2 regions of the Acidisoma sp. C75 genome follow, and region 2 is predicted to be linked to the other one. Evidence: riboswitches for the same ligand, from Rfam matches in the RefSeq annotation. Region 2 holds a riboswitch; the other holds the start of a gene.
What was found. Region 2 has a riboswitch for cobalamin ahead of ACYQ7X_RS06010 (HoxN/HupN/NixA family nickel/cobalt transporter). Riboswitches for the same ligand answer to the same signal wherever they lie in the genome.
Positions count from the first base shown of each region.

Region 1: linked by a shared signal. The riboswitch ahead of ACYQ7X_RS15200 (DUF1636 family protein) and the one ahead of ACYQ7X_RS06010 (HoxN/HupN/NixA family nickel/cobalt transporter) in region 2 are both predicted to bind cobalamin.

Region 1 covers NZ_BAAFHD010000011.1:118,077-122,085, reverse strand. The annotation lists gene ACYQ7X_RS15215 (hypothetical protein) at 1-231, opposite strand, end outside; gene cobO (cob(I)yrinic acid a,c-diamide adenosyltransferase) at 439-1,053, opposite strand; gene cobU (bifunctional adenosylcobinamide kinase/adenosylcobinamide-phosphate guanylyltransferase) at 1,050-1,568, opposite strand; cobalamin riboswitch at 1,578-1,803, shown strand; gene ACYQ7X_RS15200 (DUF1636 family protein) at 1,928-2,287, shown strand; gene cobW (cobalamin biosynthesis protein CobW) at 2,284-3,312, shown strand; gene ACYQ7X_RS15190 (cobaltochelatase subunit CobN) at 3,334-4,009, shown strand, end outside.
Region 2 covers NZ_BAAFHD010000003.1:343,046-347,054, reverse strand. The annotation lists gene ACYQ7X_RS06020 (sugar kinase) at 1-470, opposite strand, end outside; gene ACYQ7X_RS06015 (RcnB family protein) at 677-1,171, shown strand; gene ACYQ7X_RS06010 (HoxN/HupN/NixA family nickel/cobalt transporter) at 1,245-2,303, opposite strand; cobalamin riboswitch at 2,412-2,596, opposite strand; gene ACYQ7X_RS06005 (MFS transporter) at 2,797-4,009, shown strand, end outside.

The DNA of each region.
Region 1 (4,009 bases), on a different contig from region 2:
CGCGCCCTGCATGATGAGTCCAAAGACGGTGGATTTGAGCAGGCTGCGCAGATCGGTCGTCGGCGTCACCTTCGGGGCGGCGGCGGCATAGATCGTCTTGGCTTCCGGCGGCAGCTTGGCGGCGCAGGCCTTGGCCGCCTGCATGTTCGCCGCCTCCGCGGCACCGAGTGGCAAAGCGAGAAGCGCTGCCGGCACCAGCAGGGCGCGAGCGAGGCGGGAGAACTTGGCCATCCGAAATACTCCTTTGAAAGCAAGGCGCAAGAGCGAGCTTGCTCTCTTAGCGCAGTAGCAGAGGCTTACACAGATGTTTGTGACGATCCCGTGAGGACGCCCTGAAGAACCCATGAACGACCGCCCGAACCATGCCGCCGATGGCCGCCCAATCCGCGCACCCCGCTTCCCTCGCTGGCGACAGGGCCGCTCGCGGCCCCGCCGGGCCTAGAACTCGATCCCTTCCTGGGCGCGCACGCCCGCTTTGAAGGGGTGCTTGGTCGCCGCCATCTCGGTCACCAGATCCGCCGCCGCGATCAGCCCGGCCGGGGCATTGCGGCCGGTGACGACGACATGCAGATCCGCCCGCCGGGCTGCGAGCGCCGCCAGCACCGAATCGAGCACCAGATACTCGTAGCGCAGCGCGATGCAGAGTTCGTCGAGCACGAGAAGCCCGAGTTCGGGCCGCGCCATCTGCCGCTCCGCCTCCGCCCAGGCGCGCTCGGCCGCCATGATATCGCGTGCCCGGTCCTGGGTTTCCCAGGTGAAGCCTTCGCCCATGCTGTGCCAGGCGAGCCGCTCGCCAAAAGCCGCGAAGGCCAGGCGTTCGCCGGTTTCCCAGGCGCCCTTGATGAACTGGACGATGGCGACCGGCCGGCCGCGCCCGAGCATGCGCAGCGCGAGGCCCATCGCCGCCGTGCTCTTGCCCTTGCCGGGACCGGTATGGACGATGAGGAGGCCCTTGGTCAGCGTCTTGGCCGCGACTTCCGCATCCTGCACCGCCTTGCGCCGCGCCATCTTCTCGCGCCAGCGCGCGGCGGCTTCGGCTTCCGATTCGCTCATTTCACCACCATCGGCAGCCCCGCCACCATGAAGAGCACGCGCCCCGCCGCCGCCGCCACCCGCTGATGCAGAACCCCCGCCGCATCGCGGAAATCCCGCCCGAGCTTATGCTCCGGCACGATGCCGAGGCCGACTTCGTTGGCGACGAGCACGGTTTCCCCTGGTCGGGCGGCGAGCGCGCCGAGCAGCCGCTCGGTCTCGGCATCGAGATCGCTGCCCGCCAGCATGAGGTTGGTGAGCCAGAGGGTGAGGCAATCGGCCAGCACCGGCGCCTCTCCCGCCGCGCTCAGCGCATCGGGAAGGGCGAGCGGCGCTTCCACCGTGCGCCAGCCCGCACCGCGCCGCGCCCGATGGGCCGCGATGCGCGCATCCATCTCGGCGTCCCAGGCCTCCGCCGTCGCGATATAGACCCAAGGGGCGGGCAGGCGGGTGATGAGGCTTTCGCCATGCCGGCTCTTGCCGGATCGCGCGCCGCCGAGGATCAGCGTCACGCCCTGAGATGATTGACGGGGCATGGCCCCGGCTCTTAGATCATCGCCGATGGTTCCTCCAGCCGGGTTTCGCCCGTCGGAGGATGAAAAGGGAATGCGGTGCGGATGGCAGGTCCATCCCAAGCCGCGGCTGCCCCCGCAACTGTGAGCGGAGAGCCTGACCGGCATTTTCCACTGGGCCAAGCTTGGCCTGGGAAGGACGCCGGCCCCGGGCGCCTGATCCGCGAGCCAGGAGACCTGCCATCGCCCAAGACGGACCGGTCCGGGCGGGGTGCCCTGGAATGCGTCTCGCTCGCCTTCGCCCGATCCGCGCCGCGCGGTTCGGGCCGCACCCCCGTTTCTGCCCCGACGCATCGCGGGCCGGACTAGAGCGGGAGAGTGCCTTGGCCGAGCCGAAACCCACCCTGCATGCCTGCATCACCTGCGGGCATCCCGAGGAGCCGCGCCCCGGCGCGCGCCTCCATGCCGCGATCGCGGCGCTGATGGCGCCCGAGGAGCCGTTTCGCCTCGCGCCGGTCTCCTGCCTCTCGCGCTGCGGCGAGGGCTGCAGCATCGCCATCACCGCTCCCGGCAAATGGGGCTATCTGATGAGCCGGCTGACGCCCGACCATGCGGCCGATCTCATCCTCTATGCCCGCGCCTATGCCGCCCATGAGACGGGCGCCCTGCTGCCGAGCCGCCGGCCGCCGAGCCTGCGGCAGACGGTGATCGGCCGCATCCCGGCGCTGGAGCCCGCGGCATGAGCGCGCGCCGGGTTCCCGCCACCATCATCACGGGCTTCCTCGGCGCGGGGAAGACGACGCTGGTGCGCCATCTCCTGGCCCATGCCGGGGGGCGGCGGATCGCCGTCATCGTCAATGAATTCGGCGCGCTCGGGGTCGATGGCCGGCTGCTGCAAGGCTGCGGCTTCGAGGGCTGCGACGAGGATCAGATCGTCGAGCTTGCCAATGGCTGCCTCTGCTGCACCGTCGCCGATGAATTCCTCCCCGCGATGGAAGCCCTGCTCGATCGGCCACAGCCGCCCACCCATATCGTGATCGAGACCTCCGGCCTCGCCCTGCCCAAGCCGCTGCTCAAGGCCTTTTCCTGGCCCGGCATCCGCGAGCGGGTAACGGTCGATGGCGTCATCGCGGTGGTGGATGGCCCGGCTGTCGCCGCCGGCCGCTTCGCGGACGATCCCGCGGAAGTGGCCCGCCAGATGGCGGCGGACCCCTCGCTCGACCACGACAATCCGCTGGCCGAGGTCTATGAGGATCAGCTCGGCGCGGCCGACCTCGTGCTCCTCAACAAGGCGGACCTTCTGCCCGAAGGCGCCATCGCCGAGGTCGCGGCGCAGATCGCGGCAAGCCTGCCGCGCGCCGTCCGCGTGCTGCCGAGCCGGGAAGGGCGGATCGACCCCGCGATCCTCCTCGGCCTCGCCGCCTCCGCCGAGGAGGATCTGGCGAGCCGCCCCTCGCATCACGACGGGATGGACGATCACGAGCATGATGATTGGGAGAGCTTCGCCGTGCCGCTGCCCGCCCAGGCCGCGCCCGAGCCGCTGATCGCGCGGCTGCAGCAGGTGGCGGCGGCGCATGACGTGCTGCGCATGAAGGGCTTCGTCGCGATCGAGGGCAAGCCGCTCCGCCTGCTCGTGCAAGGCGTCGGGCATCGCTTCCGTTGCGAATACGATCGCGCCTGGAAGCCGGGGGAAGCGGCGGGCGGCATCGTCGTCATCGGCCGCCGTGGGCTCGATCGCGCGGCGATCGCCGCCGCGGTTCTCGGCTGAGGGGCGGCCGGGCGCGGCGCGATGCACATCCTGTTCCGCGAGAGCCATGGGCTGGAGGAGGGGGAGCAAGCCGTCTCGCCCGGCGGCCAGCCGGCCGATCTGCTCTTCCTCTCCTTCTCGGATAGCGATCTCGGCGCGGCCGCGCAGGCGCCGCTGCCGCCCGGCTTTCCCAGCCTGCGGCTGGAGCGGATCGGCCGCTTCCTGCATCCGCTCTCGGTCGATCTATTGTGCGAGGAGGTCGTCGCCCCGGCGCGTGCCGTCGTCATCCGGCTGCTCGGCGGGCTCGATTACTGGCGCTACGGGGTGGAGGAGATCGCCGCCCTCTGCCGCGCCAAGCGCATCCCGCTCGCCATCCTGCCGGGCGAGGGGGCGGGGGATGATCCGAAGCTCGCCGCGCTCTCCACGCTTGCCGGCGCGCCCCGCGCGATGATCGGGGAGGCTTTGCGGCAGGGTGGGGCGGAGAATGCGGCCCGCGCGCTGCAAGGCGCGGCGCATGCCGCCGGCCTCTGGCCCGAGCCGCCATCCCCCGTGCGGCCGCTGCCGGCGCATGGCCTTTTCGGCGTGCCGCAGGGCAACCCCGATGCCGTCATCCTCTTCTATCGCTCCCACCTTCTGGCCGGCGAGGTCGCCCCCGTCACCGCGCTCCTCGCGGCATTGGCGGCGCGCGGCCTCGGCACCCGCGCCCTCTATGTCGATA
Region 2 (4,009 bases):
AGCGTGCCGGCCGCGCGGGCGGCCGCCAGCCCCGCGAAGAGCACCGCGCGCCCGGCCTCGCCATAAAGCGAGAGGCTGATGCCCGAGAGATAGACGAGCCGGCGGGCGGCGAGCGCGGAGACGATCGCGGGCGTTTCCGGCAAGGCGAAGAGGCGGCGGGCGGCAGCCGAATCCCGCCAGTAGAGGAAGCGCCGCTCGCCCCGCGCATCGGTCTGGATCACGTAGAGCCCCGGCATGGCGCCCGCGCAGCGCAGAACAAGATCGGTGCCGACGCCTTCCGCCCGCCAGGCGGCCGCCATCTCCTCGCTCCAGGGATCATCCCCGAGCGCCGTGACATAATCCACCCCGACCCCGAGGCGGGCGAGATAGATCGCGGTATTGAGCGTATCTCCGCCGAAACCGCGCGCGAAGCGGCCATCCGCCTCCTCACGCAGTTCCACCATGCATTCGCCGATCGCGGCCACCCGCATGCCTCGTTTCCCCTCGCCGGTTGCACTTCTCAACGGTCGGTGCCGCAATCTCGACCTCGTCCGGGCCGAGAAGAGCAGGTGCCGCCCGGTTCCTCAAGGTCCCGGCTCTTCGCAAGGTCTTGGTTGCTCAAGGCCTGGGGGCCGCTCCTTGCCAGATGGGCGGAGCGACCGATCTGGATAGAGAACGCACACCTAAGGATCTGCCGATGAAGCGCGTCATCTCCGCGGCACTCGCCTTCAGCCTGCTCGGCGGGCCGCTCGCCCTGGCGCAGCAGCCGCCGCCTCCGCCACCACCCGGCCAGTGGCATGGCGGCCCCGGTGGCCCGCCCGGACCCGGCGGTCCTCATGGACCCGGCGGGCCGCCGCCGCCCGGTGGCTGGCACGGCGCCCCGCCGGGGCCGCCCGGCTACCAACAGGAGCGAGGCTACGATCATCGCGACGCGCATTGGGATCACGACCATGGCTATGAGCATGGCCGCCCGCCGCCGCCGCCCGGCCCGCGCTACGGCTGGGGACGGGGGGAACGCATCCCTCCCGGGCAGCGCTACGCGGTGGTGCATGATTGGCATCATTACCGCGGGCTCTATCCGCCCCCGCCCGGCCAGCAATGGGTGCAGTACAACAACCAGTTCTACCTGGTGGCGATCGCCAGCGGGCTGATCGGGGCGATCCTCGGCGCCGCCGCCGCTTCACAATACTGAAGGCGGCGGCCGGCCCCGCGCGCCGGGCGCCGAAAGCGGGACCATGGGCGACGGATGGTCCCGCCCGCGAGGCTCATGAGCCGGCCGCGCTATCGAGCTTGTCGAACCCTTTGAGCCGATAGACGAGTACCGAGACACCCCAGCTCGCGATGAAGATCGCGAGGATCCCAAATCCGAGATCGTTGAAGTTGCTGTTCAAGCCGGCGACGACATCCCAGAGCCCGCCGCTCATCTTCAACTGGCCGGCAAGCAGGCCGAGCGCCTCGATACCGCCGACCGCGAGGGCCACGAGAACCGACACCAGGGTGATCGTGAGATTATAGTAGAGCTTGCGGATGGGGCGCACGAAAGCCCAGTCATAGGCACCGAGCATGAGGATGCCATCGGTCGTGTCCACCAGGCACATGCCAGCGGCGAAGAGCGCGGGGAAGGCGAGCACTGCGGCGATCGACAACCCCTGCGCCCCTTGCGCCGCGGACATCGCGAGCAGGCTCACTTCGGTCGCCGTGTCGAAGCCGAGCCCGAAGAGGAAGCCAAGCGGCAGCATGTGGAGCGGGCTCGAAACGAGGCGGAAGAGCGGCCGGAACAGCCGCGCCAGCAGCCCGCCTGGAGGGCCGAGCGCTTCCATCTCCGCCGGCTCCAGTTGCCCGCCGAGCCGGAGACGGTTGAAGCTGCGCCACAGCCCGCGCAGAATGACGATGTTGATGCCGGCGATGAGGAACAAGAAGAGCGCGGAGACGAGGGTGGACAGCAGGCCTCCCCAACTCCGCAAGCCGCCCATGCGATGCTCCATCGCCGCGGCGGCGACCCCCACCAGCGCCGCGATGATGACGACGACCGCGGAATGGCCAAGCGCGAAATAGAGCCCGATCGTTACCGGGCGGCGGCCCTCCTGCATCAACTTGCGGGTTACGTTGTCGATGGCGGCGATATGGTCGGCATCGACGGCATGGCGCAGCCCGAACCCCCAGGCGAGCAGGCCGAGGCCGAGCAAGGTCGGGCTGCCCCGGAAAGCGAGTGCCGCCCAGGCCCAGGCAGCGATATTGGCGGCGATGAGCAAGGCATAGACAGCGCCGATGCGGCGAGAGAGACCGGGCGGCCGCGGCAGCCGCGGATCGATGAGACGGGACAAGACTTGTCCTCCAGCGAAAGGCCGTCTGCGCGAGCCTGAACCGCCCTCTCCCGCCTGCGAAGCCGGAGGTCAGGCCGGCACAGCGGAACACCCCGCCCGCTGCGGCTCTCGAGACCTCGGGCGATGGCAGGTCTCCTGGCTCGCGGCTCATCTCGCCCATCGCCGCCTTCCCAGGGTCTGCCCCCAGTGGCCTTCGGCGCGGGCTCACCGCTGACAGTTGCGGGGGCAGCCACGGCATCGCACCGTGTTCCCTCTTAGCCTCCGCGAGGAGGACCATCGAAAGGAGAATGGCAGGGCGGCACTGCCCTCGGCAAGCGTCGATCGCGGGTGGCGCCGGTCGGCAGGCGCAGGCGGAAAGGTCTCGGGCGAAGCGCAGCCGGCAGGGATCACATAAGCCGCGCCCGGCAAAAGAGAGGGTAGCCTTCGCCCGCCGCTTCCCCCATGCTTGGCTGCGCAAACCCGCGGCAACAGGCGGGATGAGGGAGACCACGCAATGTCCGATTCGCGATTCGAGACCGCCGCAGCAGCACCCGCCGCTCCCCCCGCCTCGCGCCGCATCCGCCGCATCCAGGGCTCGGCGCTAACCCTGCTGGTGCTCAGTGGCGTCGTCAATTACATCGACCGCGCCACACTCTCGGTCGGCAATATCCGCATCCAGCACGATCTTGGCATCTCGGTCTCCGGCATGGGCATCCTGCTCTCGGCCTTCCTCTGGTCCTATGCCTTCGCGCAGCTGCCGGTAGGCGGGTTGATCGATCGCTTCGGCCCGCGGCTGCTGCTGGGTGCGGGGATGTTCCTCTGGTCGGTGGCGCAGATCCTCGGCGGGATCGTCTCCTCCTTCGGGCAGTTCATCGGCGCCCGCATCCTGCTCGGCATTGGCGAGGCGCCGCAATTCCCCTCCGGCGCGCGGGTGGTGCGGGATTGGTTCAACATCCGCGGCCGCGGCACCGCGAGCGGCGTGTTCAACTGCGCCTCCTCCCTCGGCAGCTTCCTCGCCATCCCGCTGCTCACCCGACTCATGCTCGCCTTCGACTGGCGCTGGATGTTCGCGCTGATGGGAATCGCCGGCATCGTGCTCGCCCTCATCTGGTGGATCACCCATCGCGACCCGCTGCAGGTGGCGCTCACTGCCGAGGAGCGCGCCTATCTGACCGAGGGGGACGAGACCGGCCACGCCCAGCGCAACACCTGGGCGGATTGGCGGCGCCTCTTCACCTTCCGCACCACCTGGGGGCTGATGGTCGGCTATTTCGGCACGATCTACGGCCTCTGGATCTTCACCGCCTGGCTACCCTTCTATCTGGAGCACGATCGCCATATCAGCATCGCCAAAACCGGCTTGCTCGGCTCCATCCCCTTCTTCTGGGGTGTGGTCGGCGCGCTGCTCGGCGGCTGGATGGTCGATCTTCTGGTGCGGCGCGGCTTTTCGCCGATGGGCAGCCGCAAGACGCCGATGCTCGTGGCGCTCACCGGCATGGGCCTCTGCATCGCGCTCACCGCGGCGATGCCGAGCACGACGCTCGCCCTCGTCTTCATCTCGGGCGCGCTCTTCCTCTCCTATGTATGCAGCAGCACGGCCTGGGCGATGGCCGCTGTCGCGGCGCCGAGCAACTGCACCGCCTCGCTCGGCGCCATCCAGAATTTCGGCGGCTATCTCGGCGGCGCGCTGGCCCCGCTCGTCACCGGCTTCATCGTCAAGGCGACGG